Linked DNA regions of Rubinisphaera margarita. The protein of the gene in region 1 interacts with the protein of each later gene in a pairwise test. Links are inferred from orthologs where the notes say so. Each region holds a gene or a part of one and is shown in the gene's direction. Other genes may lie near its edges.

What was found.
Region 2: the proteins of def (region 1) and L1A08_RS02945 interact in binary tests that used the Escherichia coli proteins (3 or more experiments, as listed by UniProt). The link is inferred for Rubinisphaera margarita from one-to-one orthologs.

What each region holds. Positions count from the first base shown.
Region 1 is NZ_JAKFGB010000015.1:72,596-80,385, reverse strand. What follows is about bases 2,378-5,249. They hold def (peptide deformylase), read left to right. Parts: upstream 2,378-3,458; coding sequence 3,459-4,040; downstream 4,041-5,249. Other genes in these bases: fmt (methionyl-tRNA formyltransferase), read left to right, coding at 4,334-5,249; L1A08_RS16620 (glycine--tRNA ligase), read right to left, coding at 2,378-3,243. Outside these bases: L1A08_RS16630 (shikimate kinase), read left to right, coding at 1-256; L1A08_RS16625 (DUF1559 domain-containing protein), read right to left, coding at 333-1,280; more of L1A08_RS16620, read right to left, coding at 1,582-2,377; more of fmt, read left to right, coding at 5,250-5,290; dnaN (DNA polymerase III subunit beta), read left to right, coding at 6,042-7,151; L1A08_RS16600 (DUF721 domain-containing protein), read left to right, coding at 7,213-7,617. UniProt on the Escherichia coli protein: Removes the formyl group from the N-terminal Met of newly synthesized proteins. Requires at least a dipeptide for an efficient rate of reaction. N-terminal L-methionine is a prerequisite for activity but the enzyme has broad specificity at other positions.
Region 2 is NZ_JAKFGB010000007.1:161,617-168,169, reverse strand. Bases 2,688-5,462 are described here. They hold L1A08_RS02945 (aspartate-semialdehyde dehydrogenase), read left to right. Parts: upstream 2,688-3,458; coding sequence 3,459-4,466; downstream 4,467-5,462. Other genes in these bases: L1A08_RS02940 (MATE family efflux transporter), read left to right, coding at 4,569-5,462; L1A08_RS02950 (MFS transporter), read right to left, coding at 2,688-2,773. In the rest of the region: L1A08_RS02955 (hypothetical protein), read left to right, coding at 1-1,094; more of L1A08_RS02950, read right to left, coding at 1,328-2,687; more of L1A08_RS02940, read left to right, coding at 5,463-5,990; L1A08_RS02935 (hypothetical protein), read right to left, coding at 6,071-6,553.

The sequences.
Region 1 (7,790 bases):
TGCGGTCTACAGCGACTCGGCCATGGAGCATCTGCGAACTCTGGGGCCGATCGTCTATCTCAAGGTCGAACTCAACGAGTTGCAGAACCGCGTGAACAACGAAGCGCAACGGGGACTGGCCCGGCCGGAAGGGCAGTCGTTCGCCGCGATGTATCGCGAACGCTGCCGCCTGTATGAGCAGTACGCCGAGGTGACCGTCGAATGCGCCGGGCTGACCCCGGATCAGATCGCCGCCGTCATCGCCGAACAGACATAGGACAAAAGAAAAGAACCGGACCACACCTGGTGCGATCCGGTTCTTTGTCGATCAGATTCCCGTCCAACGGTTTCGTTTAGAACTCGCCGATCACTTCGCCTTCATCACGGGTCGCAAGACCCTGATAGGTCTGGAAGCTGATGTTTTCCGAGAGGAAACGGACGGATCCATCGGCCAGGCAGAACTGAGCTCCCCCGGTGTGCTGGCTGCTGAATGCGACATCGTTGAACAGCCGTGTCGCCGTGCCGCCGGTGTAAACGTTCGGAAGCTGGTTAATCGTTCTCTGAACGTTCTTACTGGAATACATCGCCGCACCGCCTGTGTCGTTGCTCAATCCCTGAGTCCACGGACGAAGGGCGTTGGTGAACCCCGTTTCCGGCCGGCCCGATACTTCGCCGACAATAATCGTGTTGGAAGTTCCATCTGTGTTGTCAGCAAATCCGAAGCAGGTATTCCGCCCGAGCAGACCGTTGTTCGCGACCCCGCCATGATCGGTCGTCGTATTGCCGAAGTGGCCATAACTGCCCGTCAATGGAGCCGGTCGCGGTCCTTTGGCTCCGGCAACGCCCACGTAGTGGTTCGTGAACACGGCAGCCGTGGTGGAGAAGATATCGGTACTGCGGGCACTGGGACAGAAGTACGAGTCGACCTTGTTCTGACTGACGGCCACGTTGGCAGCAGCCGTGTAGTTCAGGTTGAAATCGACGAGGTCATACAGGGCGCTTTCTTCGACGAAGGGCAGAATCATGACCTGCCAGCCCATGTTGTTCGCCGGAGCGGTCGCCGAGTTTGGTCGGCCCATCGCCCCATAAGGGAAGACGCGGTGGGTGTCGTGGTAGTTGTGGAGAGCCAGGCCGATCTGCTTGAGCTGATTCTTGCAGCTCGATCGTCGAGCCGCTTCGCGAGCCTGTTGGACAGCAGGCAGCAGCAGGGCCACGAGGATCGCAATAATTGCAATAACCACGAGAAGTTCGATCAGTGTGAAAGCAGACCGATCTCGGGCTACTACGGAGGAAGTGCGCATACGAATCTCCAGAGAGATGAAAGGAAAGGACGAGAAACCGCTCAGTAGCGTCGGGACGTGCGGCAGCAGGCACGCCAGAAGCAACATCTCAGTCGATGGAACCCCGATGAGTATCGGAAGTTTCGACGAGGTGCGCAAATGTTATCCTGCGGGAATTCTTCTGGCAATCGGCAATTCGCTCCAGAGCCCCGGAATTCAGCGATCCAGAGCCGAATCGACAAGACCCAGCCAAACGGGGCTGGGTCTTGTGAATTTCGTAGCTGCGGCTGCAGGGACCGCAGCCCCTTGCGGATGCTCGACTCTACCCCTTGAGGCGGGTGAGGATCTCTTCAGTCAGCTTATTGATCGGAACGCGGACCTGTTCCAGCGTATCACGATCGCGAACCGTCACCGTCTGATCGTCAGCCGTCTGTCCATCAACGGTGATGCAGTACGGCGTGCCGATCTCGTCGTGTCGACGGTACCGACGTCCGATGGCTCCCTGCTGATCGTAATCGACGTTCAGACCGGCTTCGCGGAACTCGGCGTAAATTTTTGCCGCCGTTTCCGGCATGCCTTCCTTCTTGATAAGAGGAAAGATTGCCGCTTTCACCGGAGCAAGCCGCGGGTGGAACTTCAGCAGCGTTCGTGTCTGCATCTCGCCCTTGTCGTCCGGTGCTTCGTCGACGGTGTAGGCTTCACACAGAAACGCGAGTGTCGCCCGGTCGGCTCCAGCCGATGGTTCGATCACGTGAGGCACGAAGCGTTCGCGGGCCTGATCGTCGAAGTAGCTCAGATCCTTGCCACTGCCGCGATGCTTCGGCTGGCCGTTCTCGTCGAGCTGCAGCTTCAGATTACCATCGAGCTTACCTTCCATGTGCGAACGCAGGTCGAAATCGCCGCGATGAGCAACCCCTTCGAGCTCGCCGAACTCGCCCGGCGTCAGGAACGGGAAGGCGTACTCGATGTCAGCCGTTCCGACCGAGTAGTGAGCCAGCTCTTCTTTGTGATGTTCCCGCAGCTGCAGTTTGTCCGAGCCGATGCCCAGGCTGGTGTACCAGGCGAAACGACGGTTCCGCCAGTATTCGTACCACTTCGCGCTTTCATCCGGACGACAGAAGAACTCGATCTCCATCTGCTCGAACTCACGCGAACGGAAGGTGAAGTTTCTCGGCGTGATCTCGTTGCGGAAGCTCTTGCCGATCTGACAGATTCCGAACGGCAGCTTCACGCGGCTGCTGTCGACCACGTTCTTGAAGTTGACGAACATCCCCTGAGCGGTTTCAGGACGCAGAAACGCCGCGTCTTCCGCCCCGCCGAGCGCTCCGAGCGTCGTCTTGAACATCAGGTTGAACTCGCGCGGTTCGGTCATCGTGCCGACGCGGCTGGCATCGGGAGCAACCGCCTGGCTCAGATCATCCAGCTTTTCGAGCGGCATAATTTCGCCCTGCCAGTCGATCTGATCTTTGTACTTCGCCTTGAGGCCGAAGAACTTCAGCGCCTTTTCAACGAGCTGCTGCTCGGTCTCTTCGCCGGCGTCCATCGTGGTGATGAAGACTTTCATCTGCTCCGACGTGCCGGGCTGTCCGTCGACGCCCCGTGTCTTCTTCTCGGCTTCGGCCCAGCGACCCTTCACGTGGTCGAACCGGTATCGCTTTTTCGATTCGGTGCAGTCGACCATGAAGTCGTGGAACAGGTCGTAGTGCCCGGAACATTTCCAGACCTGCGGGTGCATGATGATTGACGACTCGATCCCGACCATAGAATAAGCAGAGGGAGCCCCCTCGGGGCAGTTGATTTCATCGTGACGACCGATCATGTCGGCCCACCACGAGTTCCGGACATTCCGCTTGAGCTCAGTGCCCAGCGGGCCGTAATCCCAGAACCCGTTGATGCCCCCGTAGATTTCAGAAGACTGAAACAGAAATCCGCGGCGTTTGCACAGCGCGACGATCTGGTCCATCGTGTTTTCGGTCTGACTCATTCGTTCGTTTTCTCAAGTATCGGAGGAGCGTTCTGGTCTGAAATCTGCGACTGTCGGGACTGACACGAACCGGACAGCAAAGTTCAAGAATAGCATACGACCGCCGGCCGTGACTATTGAACTTCCCGGGGCCGGAGACGACGTTTCAATTCACTTCCCGGTCGCACTATACTGCGGAAAAACAGACCAAACGCCGCTACAAACAGGCTTTCTTCATGGAAATCGTCCTTTATCCTCATCCCGCTCTGCACTTCAAGTCGGCTCCCGTCCGCGCAATCGATGCCTCACTGCGGAAGACCGTGGCTGAGATGTTCGAACTGATGTATGACGCCAGGGGAATCGGTCTGGCCGCCAATCAGGTCGCCCTTCCCTACCGGTTGTTCATCATTAACCTGACGGCTGAACCGGAAGAAAAGGATGAAGAGATCGTCTTCATCAACCCGGTGATCAAAAAACGCCGTGGCCAGGAAGTTGGTGAAGAAGGCTGCCTCAGCTTCCCGGAACTGTATGGTCCGGTCGAACGCTCGGCGGAAATCACCGTCGAAGCCTATAACCTCAAGGGCGAACTGATGAGCTACGACCTCAACGATCTCGCCGCCCGGGCTGTCCAGCACGAGAACGACCATATTGACGGTATTCTCTTCATCGATCGCATGACCGAAGTCGAACGGGCCAAAGTGGCGGCTGTGGTCGATGACTTCGAAGCCCAGTTCCGCGATGCTCAGGGCAAAGACAAAATCCCCAGCGACGATGAACTGACCAAAACCCTGAAACAGCTGGCCGCCGGCAACGCGTAACCCACTTCGTCATCAGAAGCCAGTGGGACAGACATTCCTGTCTGTGGACGAAAAACCGTAGCAACGGCAGTAAACTCGGATAACAAAGAATGGTCCGGACTTTCAATTCCGGGTGGTGCAGCCTCTTGCTGCTGCATAACGTCGAACCGTGAACGGTGAGCGTTCAACACAGAGATCAATCGCTGTGCCATCCCTGATGATGAAAGAATCTCGTCGAAGACGCACAGCAATCCCTGTTTGTGCCGCCCTTTCGAAGTCTCACGCTCTACTGCTGAAACGGAAGCAGGACAACAATGGCACTCAACGTGGTCATGATGGCAACCGGCGCCTTTGCGTTGCCGGGATTCAAGGCTCTGGTCGGATCCGGACACAATGTCACCGCGCTGATCACGCAGCCGGACCGGCTCAACCCTCGGGGGAAGCCGCATCCGCATCCGTTGAAAGAGTTCGCGGAAGCCAACGGCATCCCGGTGCTCCAGCCGGAATCGATCAACACGCAGGAGTCGATCCGCAAACTGCAGTCTCTGCGGCCCGACGTTGTTCTTGTTGCCGCTTACGGACAGATCCTCAAGGCGGAGGTCATCAACATTCCGCGGCTTGGGATGTACAACCTCCACGGATCGCTGCTGCCTCGGCATCGTGGCGCCGCCCCGGTGCAGTACGCCGTCTGGAAGGGAGACAAAAAGTCAGGCGTGACGATCTTCCGGATCGAGCCAAAGCTCGACGCCGGCCCCATGATCGTTCGCATGGAAACGGAGATCCAGCCCCGCGAAACTTCCGGAGAACTGCACGACCGTCTGGCGGAAATCGGAGCCGAGGCTCTGCTCGAAACGGTTCGGTTACTCGAAGCCGGCGAAGCCAAACCGTTGGTTCAGGATGAAACCGAGGTCACACAATCGCCGAAAATCCGCAAGGAACAGGGACTGATCGACTGGTCTCAGTCGCCCGCTGAACTCGACTGTCATATCCGCGCCATGCAGCCCTGGCCGAATCCGTTCACGTTTCTCCATCGTCTCGATGGCTCCTCGGAACGCATGCTGATCCTCCAGATCACGCCCGATCATTCGCTGGAGGTCTCCGGTAAACCCGGCGAAGTCGTCCAAAGCGATTCCCGGATGCTTGTGAGTACTGGAAATGGTGTGATCGCAGTCGACCGCCTGCAGCCGGCCGGGAAGAAAGCGATGGCAACGGCTGATTATCTGCGAGGCCGTCCGCTGACCGGCGGCGAGTTCTTCAGCCCAGAAGAATAACCACAATCCGGGCGGCTCATCCGTCGGAGAGGGTGCATGACGAAGCCACACCATTCTGCGCCATGTGCAGGGTAAGCTGAGCGGGCCGTTGTGATCGTTAAAATCACGGAGGACACCGCCTCCTGTGGCGTTACGACCCGTCTGAAATCGGATCGGCCACTCCGTTGGTGGAAGAATTTGTTGCGACTGCTGCACTCAAATCGATCAGTGGGGAACCGTTGGCCGCAAAGAAGCTGCGATGAACATCGCTTCCCGATCGACTTCAAGACATGTCGAAAACTTGTGGATCGGTCGTCACTTCATCCCGGGCTCGATTGTGGGTTATGCGGCGAAATTCTCTGCTGTGGATAACCGCCCCAGTTATCCACGGCTTCACACCGGAACTCCACGACCCGGCAACACCTTTTCAACGCCATTTCCGCTGTCTATAATTTTCGTAACACAATGACCATTCATGCCTTACGAAATATTGGATGCCGGTTATCCACAATTCTGGCCGCCCCTTTTAATAATGTTACTGAATTAAGAATCTTTAAAGAGAAGGAGGGGACCTGCGGTCCTCTCCGGTGTGGAAAACCATCGTTGAGAATTTCATGCGACGTCTTCCGGGAGACGCTCTGGAATCTCCGTCTCCTTCCCACTTGCAACAGGCGGGCCACGATTCCGTTTTCAGGCCGATTTCGCTAAGATAACAGGCCTTGTTGAAGTAAATGATAGGCCGAAAATTTCCCCAGTACGAGACGACGTCGCTATGCAACTGAAATTCAAACGGGATGTCCTGGCTGGCGCTCTGCAGACCGTCGCCGGAGTTGTTCCGTCGCGAACTCCGAAAGACATTCTGAAGAACACGAAGCTCGTGATTGAATCGGGTTCGGCGATGCTGATGGCGACCGATCTCGAAATCGGCATGCGATACCAGATTCCGGAAGTCGAAACCGGATCGACCGGCGAAGTTCTGCTGCCGACCGCCCGTCTGATGCAGATCCTCCGCGAAGTGACCGTCGATGAGATCGTGCTGAACGTCAACGAGGACCTGCTCGAAGTGCAGGCTGGACAGAGCGAGTTCCGGCTGCCGGTGGAAGATCCCCGCGAGTTTCCCGATGTGGCTCCATTCTCAGCCGAAGCCTGTTACGCGATTTCGGGTCAAGCACTGCGACAGGCAATTCGCCGCGTGATTTTTGCGGCTGATGATGAAAGCACGCGTTACGCCCTCGGCGGGATTTTCGTCGAGATGGCTCCGACTCAGATGGTCCTGGCCGCCACCGACAGCCGTCGTCTGGCAGTCATGGAAGCCGTGTCCGGCACCCAGGGAGAAGTTTCCGAGACCCGTTCGATCGTGGTGCCCCGTAAGGCCATGACGCTGATTGAACGCAGCATCGAAGGGGATGACGCGGAAATCCTGCTCGCCCCGGGCGATAATGAAATCACCGTTCGCAGCGGCAACTGCATGATCTATTCCCGCCTGGTGGAAGGACGTTTCCCGAACTTCCGCGATGTGCTGCCGAGTGATGTTCCGATTTCAGTCGATCTGGTCGCAGGCCCCTTCCATAACCTCGTGCGGCAGTCCCAGATTGTGACCAGCGATGAGAGCCGCGGCGTCGATTTCGTCTTCACGCCGGGCACCGTAACTTTGAAATCCCAGGCAGCCGATGTCGGGCAGTCGAAGGTCGAAATGCCGATCGATTACGACGGAGACGAGCTGGCGATCATGTTCGATCCGCGGTTCGTCGCCGAGTTTCTGCGGGTACTGGAGCCGGAAACGACGATTCAGCTGGGTCTGATCGGCGGCGAAGATCCGGCCGTGTTCCGCTGCGAAGAAGAATACAAGTATGTCATCATGCCGCTGGCCCGGGATGCGTGAAACTGTTCCCACGGAGTGGACGTTTCAACGGGTCGGGAGTTGTCGAGCAGGGATCGAGTCTGTGACGGAGCCTCAGAAAGAACTCGATGAAGATCAACGGGAGTTGATTCAGCACGTGATGCAGCAGCGTCGTCAGGAGCTGCAGGTTCGAGGTGGCGGTCCGCAATCGCTGGCCGGCTCGTTACGGGAAGTGATTGCGGCTCGGAAGATCGGCCGCGTGATGGAGTCGCGAGAGCTGAGTCTACTCTGGAAGAGTTGTGTCGACGAAGCCATCGAACCGAACACCCGGGTCGTTTCGCTGCGAAACCGGGTTCTGCTTGTCGAAGTGACCGACTCCGTTCTGATGAGCGAACTGTCGAACTTTCATCGCCGTCCGATTCTGGCGGCTCTGAAGAAAGCCCGGCCCGATATGCAGATCACAAACCTCAAGTTCCGTCTGAACGCGGGACTGAGTCGAGGTCACTGAGAGAAGCTCCGTCGTCCTTCAGGGATAGCAAGCGTGCTCTCTCTTCAGACGGAAGAAGACAAGAACAGCGGAAATGGGGAGATTGACGATGCGGGTTCAATACGAGGGAACCCACATTTCCCCTTATTCAGACAGATCCTCAGCCGCCAGCCGGATGAGGAAATCGGAATCCA
Region 2 (6,553 bases), on another replicon or contig:
GGATCCGCGGCGGACTGAAACTCGCCAGACGAGTGCTCGTCGCCGTCTTCAGTTTCGTTTCGCTGGTCGTCCTGCTGGCCGTTGTCGCAGCCGTACCGGTTCTTAATCTCTGGGCGCTCGGGTATCTGATTCAGGCGGAAGGGAACATCGCCCGCACGGGCAAGTTTTCGTCAGCATTTCCCCTGCTCGGACGAGCTCGCCAACTCGGCGGGACGCTGCTCGGAATCGCCGTGATCATTCTTCCGCTGCGCTACCTGGGCGGATTCGCGAGTGACATGGCCCTCGTCGATCCGACATCTGGTTCGACCGTCTTTCTGCAGATTCTGACGACGGTCGTTGCAATTGCCGCCTTTGTTCATCTGTCCGCTGCGCTGTGTGTCGGACAGGGAGGTCTGCGGTTCTTTCGACCACGGCGAAATCTGCGAGTGCTTTATCGAGAGGGTCGATCGGGAGAGTTTCTGGAAGCCCGATCAGCCGTGGTTGGCGAGTTCGTGCGTGATCTGGAGATCCGTCGAAACGTCATGTTAGGGTTGCTCGGGGCGGCTGGTGTGCTGATGTGGACGCTGCTGCCGACCGCACTGTACGCCTCTGCGAATGCTCCTCAGGGGCCGCAGATTCTGGTCACTCTGTTGGGCGGGGTGCTGCTGGCGCTGGTGTGCAGCTGGGCTCCGATTCTTCAGGCCGGGTATGCCCGAGAGGAGAAGTTCTCCGCGTATCGGCGACTGTCCGAGGCTCGCCTGCTGTTTCGCAGGGCTCCACTGCTGTGGACACTGGCGTTGCTTGTCGGTTATGCACTCAGCCTCGTGCTGTATCTGTTCAAGATCGTCGCGCCGCCGCAGGACGCACTGTGGATGATGACGATCGTCTTCATCGCGGCCATTTACCCCGCCCGTATCTTTCTCGGCTGGGTCTGTTACTGGTCGACAACGCGAACGAAAGAGCCGCATCGACTGTGGCGTTGGCTCTGGAGCCTCGTCTCGCTCGCCGTGTGCGGGTTCTACGTGTTTCTGCTCTTCTTCACACGGAACATCGGAGCTCAAGGCAAGCTGGTACTATTCGAGCAGCCGCTGCTGCTAATCCCCTCACCATTTTAGGGGAGCCAATCGTAGCGGCGGCATCTTGCCGCCGATGTGCGTCGCTGCGGGAAAGAGCGTCACATGTGATCTGGCGTTCGCACGCGTCATCCATTTCAGACGTCGATGAGGTGTGGAGCGTCCCTTCGGCGGCAGGATGCCGCTGCTGCCAGGGAGCGCCCAATGCATGCCCACGCGAGCGTGGGCATGGCACCCATTACGACTCACATCCCAAACAACGACAATCCGGCGTTCTATTCCGGCAGTTCGCGGCCGCGGGTTTCCGGGGCGACGATGAGTGTGATCGCTCCAACAAGAAACAGGGTGCTCATTGCGCAGGCGGCAACCGGTAGCGTGAACCACGTGTAGGTGTCCTGCATCAGTCCCACGACCAGCAGTACGGGGCAGGCGACGAGGCGGCCGGCGTTGAAGCAGAATCCGGTTCCGGTGCCCCGCATGCGCGTTGGATACAGTTCCGGGAAGTAGACCGCGAACCCGGCGTGCACGCCGAGCGTCATGAAGCCGAAGATCGGCAGGAACATAAGATTCACCAAAAGCGAGCCATGAGAGTACAGGACTCCGAACAGAATCAGACCGCAGGCGAACCCGCCCAGATAGTAAAGCAGAAAGGCACCGCGGCGGCCGATTCGCTGGCTGATCGGTCCAAACGCCACCAGGCCGATGCCGCCGCCGAGGGTGTTGAGCAGCATGCTGAGCATCTCCCAGCGTTTCAGCTCCGGCTTGTGGGGAGCGAGCAGTTCTTCGTCCGACATCGATTCCGCGTCATCTGTATCCGCTTTCGCTCGGGCCAGGACATCTTCTCGCGCCTGAGCCAGCAACAGGTTCTTGCCGTAAATGTGAACGCCCCAGAACGTCGCCATGGCGGAAGCGGCCAGGGTGACGCCAATCAATGTCACTTTCAGATAGCTGCTGCTGAACAGATCGGACAGCCGCCCCATCTGCTGTCCCGGCTCTTCCGAAGTCCGTGCCCGTTCCCGGGCTTCCTGCCAGCCTTCGGGTTCTTTCAGACTCAGACGAATCCAGATAATCAGAATGGCCGGGAGGACGCCGAGCAGAAATCCGAGTCGCCAGGGCAAGGTCGTCGGGTCGATATATTCGCCAATCCACGCCATGTCCGGGCTCGCCGCCCACGCATGGATCGCCGCATTGCCAATTAGAAATGTCCCGGCTGCGATCGCCAGAAAGGTTCCGAAAACGCTGGAACCGTGGAAAATCGAACCAACATGGGCCCGGGCTTTTCGGGGGAAGACTTCGGCCACCATGCTGCTGGCGACGGCCCATTCGCCGCCGACGCCCATGGCGACCAGAAATCGCAGTCCCACCAGATGCCACCACTCCTGGGCGAAAGCCGACAGGCAGGTAAACATCGAGTAGAAGAGAATCGTGAGCCCCATCGTCTTCTTACGGCCGATCCGGTCGCTGAGCATTCCGAACATGATCCCGCCGAGCGAGCCGCCCAGAAGAAAGGCGCCATTTGCGAGATAGTTGTAGTAGCTGATGGTGCCGCTGTCGGTTCCTGGAGGCACCAGAGAGGGCATCGCCTCCTGCATACTGGCGACGAAGATCTGACCTTCGAAGACATCGAAGATCCATCCCAGCGAAGCGATGAAGAGGACAAACCACTGATATCGGGTGATTCCCGAGTACCACGTTTCGGAGGGATCGCCCGGCTTTGCCATCGACGTGCACTTCACTTTCGTAGAGAGGAGCCTATAAATGGAGTTCGATGGGAACGCTCCCAAGGTACGCCGTTCTGAGCGAGTGTCAACTCAGCGTGACTGGTGGCCGTGCGTCGCATGTCCGCAAAAACCGTCAATTCGCTGCGGAGCAAAGTGTTCACGATTGATCCCCCGGACGATTTTGTCACAATACACCCCACCTTCAGACACAGGGGAACGGGGAGAATCTCGGATCAAGCTCGCGTGGTCGAGCAACTCCGACCTTGTTGAAGATCCCAGCCAGATCAGCCAGGTATTTCTCGGTATCCGGAGACGATACTGAGAGACGTCTCGATCCTCGTGGAGACGTTCAGGTGCGTGAGTTCGAGTCCATCGGTTCGATGGTGACTCGCCCCACTTGAAGATTTCTCAGAGCAGTCAGGCCGAAATGGAACGGTCAGGTCTGAAGGTGTTTCCGGAACTTCCCTCGCAGAACTTATGCGAACCGGGCCGAGGGACGATCTCCGGAAAACTGGCATGTTGCCGGAATTTGATTCAGAAAACGTTACTGTCGCAGACGCCGTAACTGGCTGCAGACAGACATTGAATCAGAGCCCGCAAGGGCATCGCGGTCGAAAGCAAGTGTTCGCAAACCGGTCGGAGGCACCCAGCGCGCAGGCGGTGATCCGACCATCGGAGGATTAGCGTGTTTAATACTGTTGCAGTCGTCGGAGCTTCCGGCGCCGTGGGCCGAATCATTCTCGAACTGCTCGAAGAGCGTAACTTTGAGGCGAAGGAGTTTCGATTCCTGTCGAGCGCCCGTTCTGCCGGCACCGAAATTACGTTCAAGAACAAAGCCTACACACTGCAGGAACTGACCGAAGACGCCTTCGAAGGCATCGATCTGGTCATCGCCTCCACGCCTGACGACGTCGCCGCCAAATACCTGCCGGCTGCTGTGAAGGCGGGAGCCACCGTCATCGATGAGTCCGGCTACTGGCGGATGAAGGACGAAGTTGCCCTCGTCGTCCCGGAGATCAATCCGGAAGCCGCCATCAACGCCAAAGGCATCATCGCCAGCCCGAACTGCTCGACCACGCAGATGGTGCTCGCCATGAAGCCGCTGTACGACATCTCGCCGATTCGTCGCGTGATCGTCAGCACCTATCAGGCGACCAGCGGAGCCGGCCTCGTTGGCACCGAAGATCTGATTCACGGCAGCCAGGCCCGCCTGCAGGGAGATGACTACCAGTACAAGGTCTTCGCTCATCCGATCGCCTTCAACGCGATCCCGCAGATCGGCAGCCACAAGGTCGATGGCTACACGAGCGAAGAAATGAAGATGGTTTACGAGACCCGTAAGATCCTCGGCGACCCCAACATTCAGGTGAATCCGACCTGCGTGCGAATTCCGGTCTGGAATTGTCACAGCGAAAGCATCACCGTCGAAACCGAAACGCCGATCAGTCCGGAACAGGCTCGCGAAGCCTTCGAGAAGTTCCCGGGCATCACCGTCGTCGACGATCTGGACAACGGGCAATACCCGATGCCCAGCAACAGCGACGGCTCCGATGAAGTCTTCGTCGGGCGAATTCGGAAGGACATCTCGAACCCGAACGGTCTTTCGTTCTGGTGCGTGAGCGACAACCTCCGCAAGGGAGCCGCCACGAACGCGGTTCAGATTGCCGAACTGCTGAGCAAGCATCGCGGTTAAGCGACCGACAATTCGACGACGTGAAATCAGGACGAGCATTCCTCAAGTGGATGCTCGTCTTTTTTATGGCTGTCCCCTGAATCGACCTACGACGGTGACGAGATGCTATCCGATCGGCAGAAGTTCATGCTGGAAGGGCCCATCGGAGCCGCTTTGCTGCGACTCTCGATTCCGATCATTCTTGGCAACATGCTGCAGGCCGGTTATCAACTGACCGATGCCTTCTGGGTCGGGCGGCTGGGAGCAGCCGCGGTTGCTGCGGTCTCCATCGGCTTTCCCGTGACGTTTCTCGTCATCGCGATGGGAGCGGGACTCGCCATTGCGGGAGCCACGTTAACGGCTCAATACATGGGGGCTGGCCGGCAGGACATGGTGAATCATGTCGCCGCCCAAACCATGCTCATGGTGGCCTTCACCTCGGTGATTCTCGGCTCGGCCGGTTATTTCTTAACGCCGAATCTGCTCGGCTGGCTGGGTGTTGCCCCCGAGGTGTATGAGGGAGCGCTCGGCTTCATGCGAGTCTCCTTCGTTGGAATTGTTTTCGTCTTCCTGTACGGAATGTTTCAGGCCCTCATGCGGGGCGTCGGGCAGACGCGGATTCCGCTTTTCATCGTGCTCGGCACCGTGCTGCTGAACTTCGTGCTCGATCCGCTCTTCATTTTCGGCTGGGGGCCGATGCCTGCCCAGGGCGTGATGGGAGCCGCGATGGCGACGCTGAGCACACAAGGGCTGGCCGCTCTGATCGGCATGCTGATCTTTTTTGCTGGCCGACATGGGATTCAACTGCAGTGGAAAGACTTCCGCCCCGATCTGCCCTACATTCGCAGAGCATTCTTTCTTGGGCTGCCGGGCTCGGTTGAACTGTCGACACGAAGTCTGGGAATGGTGGTGTTGTCCTTTATCGTCGCCAGTTTCGGCACGGTGACGCTTGCCTCGTACGGCGTCGGCGTGAATGTGATGCAGTTCGTTTCCATTCCGGCCATGGGCCTGTCGATGGCGGTGGCGACTCTGGTCGGGCAGAACATCGGCGCGGGTCAGTTCGAACGAGCCGAGAAGGTCGCGATTCTCGGAGCCGGCTGGGGATTCGGCATTCTGACTGTGGCCGGAATCGTGGCTTACAACTTCTCTCGACAGATCGTCGCCGTGTTCGTGCCGGACGATCCGGCTGTCATTCAGGCCGGCAGCGAGTTCATTCGGGTGATGTGTTTTGCCTGGGGCGGAGCAGGGCTCCAGTACAGTCTCGTGGCCACCTTTCGAGCCTCCGGCAACATGCTGATCGCGATGGTCATTGCCCTCGTGTCGCAATGGATGCTGCAGTTCCCCCTCGCCTACATCCTGTCGAAGCACACGTCATTGAACGAAGCGGGAATCTGGTGGTCCTTCCCGATTACGAACATCATCGTCGCCCTGGTGGCGATCGCCTGGTTCGCCCACGGCGGCTGGAAAACGACCCGCATCACCGAAGAAGACGAACAGGTCTCCGCAGTCACAACCGAGCAGATTTCCGAAGAGGGGATTCACTGAGAAGGTCGCGCCGACGCCGACGAATGGACGGCAAAAAGGACACCGTCGGTCGGGTTATTCCTGGGGCTCGAAGCGGGAGATTACGCTGGCGGGCCTTCAAAAACGACGCATCCACCTTCAGCAGCGGCTCCCGGCCCAAGTTCAATGATCCAGTCGGCCTGCCTGATCACCTGCGGCTCGTAATCGATGACGACCACCGAATGTCCCTGCTCAACCAGGCGTCGCAGAGCTTTGAGCAGGGTCGCGATATCGCTCGGATGCAGCCCGCTGGCCGGTTCGTCGAAGAGGAACAGCATCTGGGTTCCACTGGCGGCATTCAGATAAGAGGCCAGTTTCAGTCGCTGGGCTTCGCCGCGGGACAGGGTGCGTGTTGGCTGGCCGAGCGCGAGGTAGCCGAGGCCGACGTCGCGGAGCAGTTGCAGCTTTCGGAGAATCAGCTGGTGATTCCGGAAGAAGGCGAACGCTTCGTCGACGGTCATCGCGAGCACATCGGCGATGTTCCGGTTGCGATAGCTCACTTCCAGCGTGTCCTGGGCGAAGCGGGTTCCTTTGCATTCCGGGCA